Ketobacter alkanivorans: one gene and its partner. The protein of the gene in region 2 interacts with the protein of the main gene of each other region in a pairwise test. Links are inferred from orthologs where the notes say so. Each region holds a gene or a part of one and is shown on either strand. Other genes may lie near its edges.

Region 1 (7,720 bases), 2.9 Mb from region 2 along the record:
GAAATGTTGCTGCGCAACGCCGATGCGGCCATGCACTTTGCCAAGTCCCAGGGGCGAAACAACTTCCACTTCTATTCCAGTGACATTGACTTCAAATCCAAAGAGCGGCTTTCGGTTGAGAATGACCTGCGTCACGCCATTCGCCACAATGAGCTAGAGCTACACTATCAACCCAAACTGCATTTAAAAAGCGGCACAGTTCATTCAGTCGAAGCGCTGGTGCGTTGGAATCATCCCGTGCGAGGGCTCGTTAGCCCCTCACAATTCGTGCCCATGGCTGAGGAAATCGGCCTGATCAATGAACTGGGAGACTGGTTGATTAACCAAGCCTGCATGCAGGCCAAGCGCTGGAATGATGAAGGGCTCTCGGCGATACGGATAGCGATTAACCTCTCCCCTATCCAGATTCGGGCAGGCTCGTTGGTTCAGATGATTCGCAATGCACTGCTTACCTATCGCATTGCACCGTCACAACTTGAAGTGGAGATCACCGAAACCGTGCTGCTGGAAGATACCAACCGGGTAATCCGCACACTGGAGGGCATCCGCAATCTAGGCGTCAAAGTGGCGCTGGATGATTTCGGCACCGGCTACTCCTCGCTGATCTATCTGACCCGGTTTCCCTTCAGCACTCTCAAGATCGATCGCAGTTTTGTATCGCAATGCGTGAAACACGGACAGTCCGCCGCCATCATTCACACCATTATTCAACTGTGCAAAAATTTGAATTTGGAAGTGGTCGCTGAAGGCGTTGAAACCCGAGAAGAACTACAGTTTCTGCTAGATCATCGTTGTGATGTGGTACAGGGCCACTATTTCAGCCCCGCATTAAGCGCCAAGGATTTCAGCCATTACATCCAGCGTCAATCCTGGATTGCCCTGTTACAAGACAACGTCAAGGCTTGACTCACAACACTCTTAGTAACCAGACGCTTTCCAATCTTGCGCCGTTACGATTTGAACGCTATCGGCCTCCTGATCATATACGATGACATACTGTTTTCGCTTTATGCCATGAATAACCTGCTCTGCCTTCTGCGCCAACGCGATCTCGCGCTCACCATAATCTGTGCCGTCTCGACTTACAAACTCTTCAACCAGTGCCTGCAATGTATCTGCGGCCAACTGATCCCAGGGAACCTCAATCATGTTTTCCATGTATACCTTCCGCCATCTGCACTCGCAAAACATCCTCACCGAATTCTTCTACGACTGCAGCAATCACAGAAGGATCCAGCAAGGTTACACGAGAAGAATCCACTAACTGCTGCAACTGATCCGCAATCACAGACAGACATTTAACACGCGAGAATTGCTTGTCATCGGCAGGAATCAAATACCAGGGGGCCGTTTTAGTAGCCGTTTTATTCAGCATATCTTCATAGGCTGTCTGATAATCATTCCAGAAATGGCGGCTTTTCAAATCGGCAGGGGTAATCTTCCAACGCTTGGTGGGTTCGCGCAAACGATCCATAAAACGATCATACTGCTCCTCCTTTGACAGATTAAGGAACAACTTAATCAACACCACACCATCATCTGTAAGCTGTCGCTCAAAATCCTTCAGTTCACCGTAGGCGCGTGACCATTCAGCTTCACTGGCAAAACCTTCCACTCGCTCCACCAACACTCGGCCATACCAAGAACGATCAAAAATGGTGATTTCACCTGGTTCGGGCAACTTCTGCCAAAAGCGATATAAGTAATGACGGGACTGCTCCCACTTCGCGGGGGCACCAATCGGCCAAACCCGCACGCCCCGAGGGTCAAGGTGACGAGTCAAACGGCGAATAACACCCCCCTTCCCGGCGGTATCAGTACCTTCGATCAGAATAATAACCCGCTTTTTCTCACGGAATAACGCCTGCTGAGTTCGAAGCAGCTCAAGCTGCAATTCATCAATCTTTTCGCGAGGCTTGTCGATCTTGCGTTTGGGGCGGGTGCCAAGGTCTTTTAACTTAACCGGATCACCTACCAGCTTCATCACCTTCACGGCCTTCCTCCTTTTTGTCCAAAGGCTCGAACAACAGCGGATACAGGAATTCCTGAAAATCCTGAATCATGCGATCCATGGTGGTTTTATCTTCCATGATGATACCGCGCCTTTCCTTCTCATACCCCATCAACTGCTTGGCGAGATTGTGAAAGATGGCGATGCGTTTTTGCATATAATGGCGGCTACCGGCATCCAGAAAGGGCTCCAACGCATAATATGACTTAGCCAGCTGATGCAGCGCATTTTCAAGACCTTTGCCGTCCTTGCGCCCCACACTACCCCAGGCATCCGACAATGCCCCCATAAAATCGGAGTAATGTTTTTGCCGCACTTCGAATGTGCGCTCAAAGCGAGCTGATTGGGCCTGCTGGAACAAAAACGTTGAATACTGATCCAGGAATTTTGATTGTGCACGCTCCTGCATCTGCTGCGCACGCAGCAGCTGAGCACCCGTCACCTTGGTCATCTCATAGTTCAGGAAAACGACGTAGGCGGTCAGACAGAACGCCAATATCACCAGCACCAAGCTGAACAACGGAAACCGGTTTTCCTTTAATGTCACGATGGGGGATTGAGTCTGATCGGACACACTGCCTCCTAATGATTACGGTGAAACGTTACTGAATTGGCTGAATTCCGTGCTCTTGCAATAACTGAATAAACGCAGTCTCATCCAAAACAGGAACACCAAGGGATTCTGCTTTGCTTAATTTGGAGCCTGCTTTTTCGCCAGCCACCACAGCATCGCTCATCTTCGACACACTGCCACTGACTTTTGCTCCCAAATCAAGCAAATATTGCTTGGCTTCATCCCTCGTCATTTGTGTAAGGGTTCCGGTTAGCACATAGGTCTGCCCCGCCAGTGGCAAAGAGTCCCGATCTACTGCCTGCTGCTCCTGCCAGTGCACACCAGCGGCCAGCAATGCGTCGATGATTTCCAGATTATGATCCTGCTGAAAGAACGCTACTATATGATTAGCCACTATTGGGCCGACGTCCGGAACCTGCTGCAAAGTATCGGCATCGGCCTGCTTGAGTGCGGCCAGATTGCCAAAGTAATTCGCCAGGTTGAGGGCTGTAGCCTCCCCCACCTCACGAATACCCAACGCAAACAGGAATCGAGGCAACGTTGTGGATTTACTGTTCTCCAGCGCTGTAATCAGATTGTGGGCAGACTTATCACCCATGCGCTCCATGGCAGCGAGCTGTTCGGCTTTCAAGCGGTAAAGATCCGACACATGGGCGATCAAACCTTGATCCACCATCTGCTCTACGAGTTTATCCCCCAGCCCATCTACATCCATGGCTTTACGGGAGGCAAAGTGTTTGATGGCTTCTTTTACCTGCGCCTGACAGAACAAGCCACCCGAACAACGGACCACCGCCTCGCCCTCTGCTTTGGTAATATCAGAACCGCAAACCGGACAAACGCTGGGCATAAGCACAGGCTCGGCATCATTTGGCCTGCGCTCAAGCACCACCTTTACTACTTTTGGAATAACATCGCCAGCGCGGTGCACGATGACAGTATCGCCTATGCGCACGTCCATCCGCGCCACTTCATCCATATTGTGCAACGTGGCATTGCTGACGGTTACCCCACCCACAAACACTGGCTGCAATCGTGCCACCGGCGTAATGGCACCGGTGCGACCTACCTGAAACTCTACGCCCAATAGCGTAGTGAGTTCTTCCTGGGCAGGGAACTTATGGGCGGTTGCCCAGCGTGGCGCGCGGGAGACAAAGCCCAATTCACGCTGTAGTTTTAGGTCATTGACCTTATACACAATGCCATCAATTTCGTATTCGAGTGCATTGCGTTTGGCAAGAATACGATCATGGTAGGATTGCAGTTCATTGGCTCCAGTGGCGACCTCTATCTCTGGATTAACCCGCATTCCCCACCCCTTTAAGCGCATCAAATTACCGTGATGGGTGTCCGCTAAATCTCCGCCCTCCACATAACCCACGCTGTAGCAATACATATCCAATGGGCGTTGACGGGTGATGCTGGAATCAAGCTGCCGCAAACTCCCCGCCGCCGCATTACGAGGATTGGCGAACGTTTTCTCCCCACGCTCGATGGCCTTCTCATTGAGCCGGTTAAAACCGGCTTTAGGCATAAACACTTCGCCACGCACTTCCAAAATCTGCGGGTAATCGTCGCCACGTAACCGCAATGGAATAGATTCGATGGTACGAATATTCATGGTGATGTCTTCACCTGTTTGGCCATCACCGCGGGTAGCCGCCTGCACCAGTACACCGTTTTCGTATAAAAGACTCACCGCCAAGCCATCCAGCTTGGGCTCACAGACGTACTGGATTTCACCCTCAACGTTCAGGCGCTCACGAATTCGGCGATCAAAAGCGATCAATTCTTCTTCGTTAAAGACGTTGTCTAACGACAACATAGGAATGCGGTGCTGCACTTGCTGAAAAGCAGCAAGAGGTTGGGCACCAACACGCTGGGTAGGTGAATCTGACGAAATCAATTCAGGATGGGCTGTTTCCAGCTGCTTCAACTGCTGAAATAAACGATCGTATTCCACATCAGGAATAGAGGGCTCATCCAACACATAGTAAAGATAGTTGTGCTCTCTGAGCTGCTCCCGCAGCTGATCGATCTGCTGTTTTATTGTCTGTTCTGTTTGATGGTCTGTTGAGGCCATGCATGAATCCAACCTGTTACGATTTCCTGGTTGGAATTATACACGTCAGATGCCCGACTCTCGAACGGTAACTTTACTGTGGCGCTGCACTGCGCCACAGTACCAACAACCGGTTAGTGTTGCTTCTGACTGGCTTTGTAGGAAAGAAAGCGGCGCTCAAAATCCAGAACCCGTTGACGATAATGCTCAGCGGTCTGCTGTCGCATCACGTTGTGATGCTCATCCTTCACGTCAGCATCCAGTAGGTTTGCAATCTTGCGCGCAGAGTCCATCATGATCTCGAAGGAATGGATCGGCCGTTTCGGGCCAGGCAGCTTCATGAACATGCAGATGCCTGGCGTGCTGAACTCCTCCATTCGATCCACGTCAAACACACCGGGCTCCACCACATTGGCCGCACTGAACAGCAGACTACCTTTACCACTGTGCTGCTCGTAACGGTGAAATATGTTCATTTCTCCAAAACGGAATCCGCAGGACAGCATCACCCGAAGCAGATCGTTACCTTCCAGCTCCCCGGAGCGCGCCATCACGTTGATCACCAGCACTTCCTGTAAATCTGGGTCAATTTCCACTTCTGCCGATTTCTCTTCCCGGCGCTTGCCGCCTGTTTTCTTCGCTAGTTGCGCCTGCTGCTCTGCCCGAGTAGCGATCAATAGATCGTCGTCGTCAAACAGATCGTTCTGGGTATGGGCATCGCCTTCAGCCCCCACCAAGTCATCCACGTACTCCTGCTCCGGAGACGCCTCACGGGGCTTCTGCTTGGCTTCAACTCGAGCAGGCTTTGGCTCCACCGGCTGGCGCGGAGCGCGCTGTTCCGCAACAACCTCTTCATTGAATGATATATCGTTTTCATCCAGAGCCGAGCCGAAGCTATCACCCATTTCGGGTTCCTTGCGCGTGGCAACCGGCTCGCTCGCTCCAATGGAGCGACGTACACTCAACGGAATTTTACGGGCACCACCATTTGGCAGCTCCCCTTTATATGATTCCCAATCATCTTCGCAGCTGCCTCCCATTTCGGAAGGCAACTCAAGCTCGCCCAGTTTGGATTTACGCATGCGGCGATAGCCGTCAAACAAAATCCCTGCAATGACTACCAAACCTACCAGTATCAAGACTTCTCTTAGGCCGAATTCCATTAATCGAATCCTCGCGTCTTCTCTGCGGTTTCTGCTTGATCAAACCCTGATCGCAGTTTTTTCTCATCTATCAGAAACATAGAGCAAATCCACTAAAAATAAAGCTATTACGTCAAAAATTCGTAAATTAAGCCACTGCCATCGCAGCGGCCTCTTCCACATCCACGGTTACCAGGCGCGACACCCCCGGCTCGTGCATGGTCACACCCATCAACTGATGCGCCATTTCCATGGCAATCTTGTTGTGGGTGATGTAAATAAATTGCACCTTGGAGGACATTTCTTCCACCATGCGGGAATAACGCCCAACATTGGCATCGTCCAACGGAGCATCCACCTCATCCAGCATACAGAACGGCGCAGGATTGAGCTGGAAAATGGAGAACACCAGCGCGATGGCTGTCAGCGCTTTTTCACCACCGCTTAACAGATGGATTGTGCTGTTCTTTTTACCTGGCGGGCGAGCCATGATGGCCACACCGGTATCCAGCAAGTCATCACCAGTGAGTTCAAGATACGCGTGACCACCCCCAAATACTTTCGGGAACAATTCCGAAAGGCCGGAGGTAACCTTGTCGAAGGTCTCTTTAAAGCGGGTACGCGTTTCACGGTCGATTTTGCGAATGGCGTTTTCCAGTGTGTCCAACGCCTGCATTAAATCGTCATGTTGAGCGTCCAGGTAGTTTTTGCGCTCAGACTGTGATTTGAATTCATCTATTGCCGCCAGGTTGATGGCCCCTAAGCGAGAAATTCGGGCACCTATCCGCTCCAGTTCGGAGGTCCAATCGGTTTCGTTTGCCTCTTGCGGCAATTCATTTACGATGGTTTCCAGATCAAACTGGGATTCAGCCAACTGCGCCTGTAAATTTTCACGCTGCACACGCATACCCTGCCAATCCATGCGGTGACGCTCCAGCTCGGAACGCACGCTTTGAGCAGACTGCTCGGCTTCTCCACGTTTTTTCTCAGCGGCGCGCAGATTATGCTCACATTCTTCCTGAGTGCGACGCGCGCAAGCCAGCTCTTCTTCTACCGTAAGGCGGGCTTCCAGCTTTTCTTCCAACTCTGCCTGCAACTCCACGAAGGGGTCGTCACCCAATGCCAGTTGTTCTTCGATGCCGGTGCGACGCTCCTGCATGGTAGCCAATTGCTGTCGCAAGCGTTCGAGGCCCTGCTTGAAAGAATCCTGCCTGGATTTCAGCTGCTGCACTTGTAATGCCAATTGGTGGGCTCGATCCTTACCACCACGCGCCGCCTGCTTGACTTGATCCAGACGATCCTTATTTGCATCACGCTGTTTCAACAACGCTTCACGCTGCTCGGTATCCTGGGTCATCACGTCCATGGCTTCTTGCAACACCAAACGAGCCTCCCCCAGGCTTTCCTGCTCATGGGCTTGCTGCTCGCGGCACTCATCCAGCTCCTTGCTGATACGATCACGACGCATGCTGAACTGCTCAAGGCGCACTTGCTTGGCGCTGAGCTGGGCTTTCAGATCAGAGATGGAACGGTTGTATTCTGTCAGCTCACGCTGGGCTTCTTCACGGCGCTCTTCCAGCTCACGCAACACTTCGCGGCCTTCGGTAAGCTGATCAGTAAAATCTTCTACTTTGGCTTCAAGCTCCTGCAGCCGGGCGGTGGTTTCTTCCAATGCCTTTTGACGTTTGAGAACGCTGCCCTCCTGATCGGTATCACGGGCAACGCGCATCCAGTTGGGGCCAATCCAGATGCCATCCGGCGTAATCAAGGATTCACCACCACCCAGCTGTCCGCGTAACTGCAGCGCTTGCGCCAAATCATTGGCCACATACACACCGGCGGTAAGCGTTTTGGCGGAGGCCTCCCCTTGTATTTTGTCGGCCAATGCTTGCAGGCTTTGATTGACTGGCACAGCGGGCTGTTGACTGGTG
Region 2 (7,984 bases):
CTTAGGCACAAAAAAGGCTTTTTGTTTTCGAGGTTTAGCTTTCGGATTATGTTGCTCATGGGGTGCTGGCTGTCACCGGTGCGCAACTTGAATGAGATAGGCACGTTAAGGGTAAACTTGCAGCGGGTAGGAAACAGAGTGCGGATAATTTTGTTGTCCAGAACCGAGAACATGGTGAAATCCATGGAGTCGATGCGAAAGAATGGCAGACTTTTGCTGCGGACTTGCAGGAACGTCTCGTTGCTTTCGGCGCAACGGGCGACAGCTTGAATGCTGGAGCCCTCTTGTCTGTAGCTTATGTGGCTCACGCTGTGAGGAAAGCCCCAGGCTAACTTGCCAACGCTGCTTAACCGAACGTTGTCGACCGGGCAGCTCAAAAAATGAAATCCCATATGGCGACGATCGGCTCGGCTGAACAGTTCCCGCCATGGGGAGGTGGGGCGGAAGCCTTGCTCCCGTTCTACCGAAACGGCCAAGCTGACAAAGCTGAAGGGGGCAACGCTGCAGGATGAGTAGTGTCCCATCACCAGGGCCAAAAACGTCTTCTTACCCAAGTTCATAGCAGGTCGCAATCCGGTACGCTGCAGCAACTCGTCTACCAATGGTTTATCCACCATGAACAGAAAGACGCTGTAATCGCCCTCTTTAAGCAAGATCGGGAGCTCGGCGGGGCCGCTGGGTGTTTCCAGTGTGTGTTGCGGTATTTGAAAGAAGGGGTCAATTTGCATCGTCGATTCAGCCAATCGACAGCGCGGTGGGGCGGAGTCTTCCTGAAAGCCAAAGAATGATGGTGGTAAACCCATCCCAGGGATTGCCATCACCCATCCCTTTTATGGCTTGATCAATGCGCGCGGACTCCAGCAGGCAGTGACGGAATATATTGCCGGATAATCGTTGTAGGGCGGATTGCAGGATCGGTTTGCGGTTTTCCCAGATGCGGTATTCTTGCATAACGCGGGGGGCGGCCATGCCGTTGCTGAGCAGCTGTGACATACCGGCCAGTGCGCGCAATTCTTTGCTGAAGGCCCACAGTAGCACAGTAGGTTCTGTACCGCCGGCCTTGAGTTGGTTCAGCATTTTTACTGCGTGGGCATCGTTACCCTTGAGTGCTTCGTCGACCAGGTCGTACAGGTTGTAGCGGGCATGATCGGCGACAGATTCTTCGATATCTTGTACGTCGAGAGGGCCCTTGCCGCGCAGTAACAGCAACTTTTCTACTTCCTGGGATGCGGCCAGCAAGTTGCCTTCGACCCGTTCTGCCAACAATTGTACAGCCTCCCGCGAGGGTTCCAGCCCGGCGCCGCGCATACGCTGGTGTATCCACTGAGGCAGTTGGTTAATATCAATGGGCCAGACTTGAATCAGCGCGCCGTTTTTTTCGATCTGCTGAAACCATTTTGTGGACTGGGTTTTTTTGTCCACTTTGGGAATGATGAGCAGTAGAACATTATCGGGGTTGGGGTTTTCACAATATTTCTGTAAGGTTTTTTTTGCGGCATCATCAAATTTAGGCTTATTGTGGCGCACTTCCAGAATTTTGCGATCGCCAAATAATGACATGCTGTTGCCCGCTTCCAACAGGTTGGACCAATCAAAACCGGCCTCTACCGGAAACAGTTCTCGCTCGGTAAAACCCTGCTGTCGGCAGGCCTTGCGTATGTGGTCTGCTGCCTCTTGCATAAGCAGGGTTTCATCGCCACTCAGGATGTAAACAGGTAACACCTGGCCTTTGGCGAAGTGCTCCTTGATTTGATTTGGGCGCAGCTTCACTGCTCAGCCTCATGGGTGGAGCGGCGGATAGCCAGCAGGATACGTTGGGCCAAATCCTGATCCATTTCTCGCTTCAGCAGGTTTTCTTCTTCTGCTTTTCCGACGGCGGCTGTCTCCCTGTACAAGTAGGAGCGACGAGCCTTGAAGGTGGTATCAGGAATGAGTATTTTGTCATCTTGCTTGAAGCGGAAACGGATCTCTTTCAGCAGTTCGTACTCAGCGCTTTTACCACGACTGGAGTAGGACGCGGTACGCTTATCGGGGCGTGAATATAGTATTTCCAGAACGTTGCCAGAGGTGGCTACTACTTCTGTACCGGTGTTTTTCAGTGCCTGTACGGTTATCTGGCGTAGGGCTTCATCGCCGCTGGAATTGACGACCCACACACTGCTATAGGATTTGGCAATGGAATTGGTGGAGCCACGCAGCTGGAAGCCACAGCCCTGCAGCGTAAGCAGCAGGGCCAGCAAGGCAGCGATGGGAGCGTGGCGTGGCAATAGCGTCATCATTTGGCGACGATGCTCACCAGTTTGCCGGGCACCACAATTACTTTGGCGATGCTTTTGCCTTCTATGAACTTTTGCACGTTCTCATTGGCGAGGGCTTTGGCTTCGATGCTGTCTTTGGCTTCGTCGACGCCCACATCAATCTTAGCGCGCACTTTACCGTTCACTTGAATCACCATTTCGATGGAATCCCGCACCAAGGCGCTTTCATCCACCGAGGGCCAAGCCGCATCAATCACGGGCTCGTTATGACCCAGCTTCTGCCATAAGGTATGACAGACGTGGGGCGTTATCGGTGCCAACATCAGCACGCAGGCTTCAACGGCCTCGTGCATGACGGCACGGCTCTGGTTGCCGTCGTCATCCAGTTTGGCCATATGGTTAGACAGTTCCATCACCGCTGCGATGGCGGTGTTGAACGTGAGGCGGCGATCGTAGTCGTCTTTCACCTTGGCGATGGTTTCGTGCAGCTTGCGACGCAGATCTTTCTGTTGATCGTTAAGGGCAGAGACGTCCAGTGCTGGAGCCGGGCCTGCTTCCAGATGGCTGATCACCATGCGCCAGATCTTGCGCAGGAATTTATTGCCGCCTTCGACGCCGCTGTCGGACCACTCCAATGATTGCTCTGGTGGTGCGGCGAACATCATAAACAGGCGTACGGTGTCAGCGCCGTGTTGATCAATGATCACCTGTGGGTCGATGCCGTTGTTTTTGGACTTGGACATCTTGCTCATGCCGTCGTGCAGGATGGGCTGGCCGTCGCTTTTTAGTACGAATTGTTTGTCAGCATTCAATTCCACTTCGGTGGGGCTGAACCAGTTTTTGCCGCCTTTCTCGTCTTCACGATAGAAGCAGTCCGCCAGTACCATGCCCTGGCACAGCAGGCGCTCGTAGGGCTCGTCGCAGTTCACCAAACCAAAATCGCGCATCAATTTATGGAAGAAGCGGGAATACAGCAGGTGCAGGATGGCGTGTTCGATGCCGCCGATGTATTGGTTCACCGGCAGCCAATAGTTGGCTTTTTCCGGATCCAGCATTTGGGTGTCGTCGTTGGGGCTGCAGTAGCGGGCGTAATACCAGGACGATTCCATAAAGGTGTCGAAGGTATCGGTTTCGCGCTCGGCGGCTTCACCGTTGTAGGAGGTTTTGCGCCATTCCGGATCGGCTTTGATGGGGGACTGTACGCCATCCATGACAACGTCCTCCGGCAGTTTCACCGGCAGTTGCTCGGGTGGAGTGGGCACGGCGCTGCCGTCGGCCAGATTGATCATCGGGATCGGGGTGCCCCAGTAGCGCTGACGGGATACACCCCAGTCGCGCAGGCGATAATTCACTTTGACGCGGCCTTTGCCTGCCTGCTGTAGATACTCTGCGATGGCTTTGAAGGCGTCCTCGGAGCTGAGGCCGTCGAACTGGCCGGAGTTGATCAGGGTGCCTTTCTCGGTGAAGGCGGCTTTGGCAATATCGTACGCTTCGCCATTGCGGGCTTCGATGACCTGCTGGATGGTAAGGTCATACTGCTTGGCAAATTCCCAGTCGCGCTGATCGTGGGCTGGCACGGCCATCACCGCGCCGGAGCCGTAATCCATCAATACGAAGTTGGCGATCCATACGGGCACTTGATTGCCGGTGATGGGGTGCTTGGCCATCAAACCGGTGAAGATGCCTTTCTTCTCCATGGTGGCCATGTCGGCTTCGGCCACTTTATTGTGGCTGCAGTCTTCAATAAAGGCGGCGATATCGGCATTGCCAGCGGCGGCCTGTTTGGCCAGGGGGTGCTGGGCGGCTACTGCAACGTAGCTCACACCCATCAAGGTGTCGGGGCGGGTGGTGTAGACTTCCAGCGGCTCACCGCCTTCGATCTCGAATTGCAGTTCCACACCCTCGGAGCGACCAATCCAGTTGCGCTGCATGGTCTTGACCTGTTCCGGCCAGTGTTCCAGCTTGTCCAGATCCGCCAGCAGCTCTTCGGCGTAGTCGGTGATTTTCACAAACCACTGGGGAATCTCTTTGCGCTCGACCAGGGCGCCGGAACGCCAACCGCGGCCGTCGATGACCTGTTCGTTGGCCAGTACGGTCTGATCCACCGGATCCCAGTTTACGGTAGCCATTTTTTTGTACACCAGGCCCTTTTCGTAGAGCTTGGTGAAGAACCACTGCTCCCAGCGGTAGTATTCCGGGCGGCAAGTGGCCAGCTCTCGTTTCCAGTCGTAACCGAAGCCCAGGCGCTTGAGCTGGCCTTTCATGTATTCTAGGTTTTCGTAGGTCCACTTGGCAGGCGCCACTTTGTTCTTGATGGCGGCGTTTTCCGCAGGCAGGCCAAAGGCATCCCAACCCATGGGCTGCATGACGTTTTTGCCCAGCATGCGCTGAAAGCGGCTGACTACATCACCAATGGTGTAGTTGCGCACATGCCCCATGTGCAGGCGGCCGCTGGGGTAGGGGAACATGGACAGGCAGTAGTAAGGCTCCTTGCCTTCCTGTTCGGTGACTTCAAAGCTCTTGTTCTGTTCCCAGTACTGCTGGGCTTCTGCCTCTATGGCCTGGGGATGGTACTGTTCTTCCATCGAATACGACTCTCGGGATGCTATAAATTCAAAGGGCAAAGGATACCGCACCGTGGCCAGAACATATAGAGGCTGTTGGTGTTGACGGCGGGCAGATTGGGTGAACCCTGGGCAGGGAGGGTGGGGAGCCGTATCCTGGCAGTGGATTCTGCTCCCCAGAGCCGCTTTTGCTCCTTTCTTTTCAATCAGCGTACGAATTGGGTTTGTTGTAGATCGAATTCCATTGGCCGCAATACTCAGGCAAATCACATGATGGACAGCCGACTCGTAATTGGTACAGAGCCTTCAACAATCGCGCGTATCATGAAGGTCTTCTTTGCGAAATCAATGAAGTAAAATATGTCTTTTTCAAGGCTGAGCATCCTGCATGTATCGTGACGATTCTGTGCCGGGTGATGCAGGTCAGCACCAGCGCCTATTGCGAGTCGTGAGGTCGAGGAGCTGAGGTTGTTGATAGTCTGGCCGCTACTGACCATCAGTCACGTGGCAGCGATTTCGATCCGGTTTTCGATAGAGCATCCAGAAATGCTTTCCAATTCATACAGCAACCGTAAGTAATAGAAAGCCCTTGCTGGATCGACGTGATAAGTTTTACCATCTCTCATATGCGCGCTGTGTATATCAGATGGCTCATCCCTCTTCTTGGCAGGAGAGAAAGGCGCAAATTACAGTGCACCTTAGCACAAACGTTTGACTAAACACCCCCATACTTGTTCGGCCCTGCGCCGGAGATGAACAGGAGGGCCTTGAGTTTGGTCAAGCTGAACCCATCGAGGAAGTGATATGAATATACGAATACCGGTATATACTATGCTGGTTTTGCTGTTAATGACGGTGCTATCTAACTATTCGGCAGCCCAAACCTCACCTATAAGCTCGAAAATTGAGTCCGTTGCAGAGGAAGCGTTTCTCTACGGGTTTCCAATGCTTGTGGGTTATAAGGTGCAATATGACTACTTTATTAACCCTGAATCTGGTCAGTTTAAAGCCCCTATTAACACCATAAACAATGAAGCTCGCGTGTTCACACCGCAAGACACTTCCATCAGCACGCCCAATAGCGATACCCCCTACTCAATGGCAATGCTGGATCTGCGCGCTGAGCCTATAGTGCTTTGCATGCCGGAAATTAAGGCTCCGCGCTATTACGATGTTCAACTGGTAGATCTGTACACCAACAACTATGGCTATATTGGAAGTCGCTCCACAGGCGATAAAGCTGGTTGTTATTTAATCTCTGGGCCAGATTGGCAAGGGGAAACACCAAAAGGGATCCGCAAAACTTTTTCAACTGAAACCCAATTTGCCTTGGCTGTATACAGAACCCAGCTATTCAACCCCGAGGATATGGAGAACGTTAAAGCGATTCAAGCAAAGTACAAGGTTTTACCCCTCTCTTCTTTCCTTAAACAACCGGCACCAGCACCCGCACCAGCCATAGACTGGCCGAAACCTTCGGCAGATATTTTTTCATCTGAATTCCCCAAATACCTTAGCTTTCTTTTGCAGTTTTGCCCACCGACCGGCACCGCCTCTGTTGAAGCGGAAATGCGCGAGCGTTTCGCTCAAATTGGCATAAACGGCGACCCAAAAGTAGCAGCTATACCATTGAGCCAAGAAATAATGCAAAAGATGGGTGCCGGTATTAAGGCCGGGTTGAGCAAGATAAAACACACCAGCGAAAATATTGGCTCGAATGTGAACGGATGGAATATTGGCTCTGCTGCCGGTAGTCGTGAATTTTATAATGGGAATTGGGCACTTCGTGCGGCAGCCGCGAAGCTTGGTATCTACGGCAACAGCGCTGAGGAGGCTGTATACCCTTTTACACGGCATGACAGTAATGGGGCTACTCTCGACGGCAGTAAACATAACTACCAAATAACCTTTAAAAAAGGCGAGTTGCCACCGGTTAATGCCTTTTGGTCTATTACCATGTATGACGGGGCCAGCCAACTACTTATCGATAACCCTGTCGACCGCTACTTAATTAATTCACCAATGTTAGAGTCGCTGATCAAGAATGGTGACGGCTCGATTACGCTTTACATCCAGAAAGATTCGCCGGGCAAAGCCAAGGAAGCAAACTGGCTTCCGGCACCAAACGGCCCCATGTTTCTGGTGATGCGTCTTTATTGGCCAAAGGATAAGGGGAATTCTGTCTACCCATTAGGAAAAGGTGCTTGGCAGCCGCCTGCCGTTACACCCACAGTCAATTTAAACGCCTTGGGCGTAAAACGTTTGGGCGACAAATCGGTAGAAAATATTGTTCGTACCGATCAGCGTTATGGCCATGATCCTATTTTCCAAGGGCCCCGTGGCTGGTCCTATTGGAATCATCTGGAATATCCTCGCGCCATACAAAACCCGAATCTCTGGCCCGACTCCCAATCCACTTATTTTATCGGCCGATTAGCCCTGCCGGCTGGCAGTACAATGACGTTGAACTACACCTTTCCTCATGCGCGTTATTTTCAGTTTGCCATGTACAAGAACAAAGGCGGATCATTTGTGTCGATTGGGGAATCCTTATCTGGCCCAAACATTGAACCGGATAAAGGTTCAATTAACCCGTTTCGAGTAGGTGCCAATAGATTGGCAGAAAACCGAGATTTTACGATGCGCATAGTGGCGAAAGACGCGCCTTCAAAAACTGCCAAGCGCGAACCCAATACCTTATATGTAGGCACGGATGGCGCAGAGTTGCAGTTTGTTAACCGTATTTATTTGCCCGACCAAGGTCGTGATGGTGCAGGTTGGGGGCCAGCAGGTAAACCATGGGGTGGACGTGGGTTACCTACCTACACCGGCACGCTCGCCGATGGTACTCAACTTAGCTCTGAGGAAGTGGTTAAAACATTTGGCAGAGCCATGACCGGCGCCACTGAGCAGCCCGTTTCTGCTCAGCAATGGCAATCATTAATTAAGGCCAAAGGCAATGATCCAGAGCTCGACTTTGCCAGTTCGCCCGCCCGCAAAATTCCACGCTGGGAAAAATATTGGAACTTGGGTTATTCAATCCTTGGATCTTTCAAAACTCCCGAGGAGCAAGCGAAGATAGCATATGCTGGCCCCATTGATGGCGGTGGCGATCCTGATACGCAATATTTATTCCTACAGCTGTCCCAAAAATTTGGCTCC

Evidence for each region.
Region 1: the proteins of leuS (region 2) and ligA interact in binary tests that used the Escherichia coli proteins (3 or more experiments, as listed by UniProt). The link is inferred for Ketobacter alkanivorans from one-to-one orthologs.

The regions. Positions count from the first base shown.
Region 1 is NZ_CP022684.1:4,457,898-4,465,617, reverse strand. Bases 2,142-5,042 are described here. They hold ligA (NAD-dependent DNA ligase LigA), read right to left. Parts: upstream 4,669-5,042; coding sequence 2,614-4,668; downstream 2,142-2,613. Other genes in these bases: zipA (cell division protein ZipA), read right to left, coding at 4,782-5,042; Kalk_RS19120 (hypothetical protein), read right to left, coding at 2,142-2,585. Also shown: Kalk_RS19135 (two-component system response regulator), read left to right, coding at 1-906; Kalk_RS19130 (YheU family protein), read right to left, coding at 919-1,158; Kalk_RS19125 (polyphosphate kinase 2 family protein), read right to left, coding at 1,142-1,984; more of Kalk_RS19120, read right to left, coding at 1,968-2,141; more of zipA, read right to left, coding at 5,043-5,810; chromosome segregation protein SMC, read right to left, coding at 5,938-7,720. UniProt on the Escherichia coli protein: DNA ligase that catalyzes the formation of phosphodiester linkages between 5'-phosphoryl and 3'-hydroxyl groups in double-stranded DNA using NAD as a coenzyme and as the energy source for the reaction.
Region 2 is NZ_CP022684.1:1,559,657-1,567,640, reverse strand. What follows is about bases 2,060-5,224. They hold leuS (leucine--tRNA ligase), read right to left. Parts: upstream 4,844-5,224; coding sequence 2,276-4,843; downstream 2,060-2,275. Other genes in these bases: Kalk_RS06745 (LPS-assembly lipoprotein LptE), read right to left, coding at 2,060-2,279. Outside these bases: Kalk_RS06755 (hypothetical protein), read right to left, coding at 1-728; holA (DNA polymerase III subunit delta), read right to left, coding at 736-1,770; more of Kalk_RS06745, read right to left, coding at 1,767-2,059; Kalk_RS06730 (DUF1254 domain-containing protein), read left to right, coding at 5,627-7,984.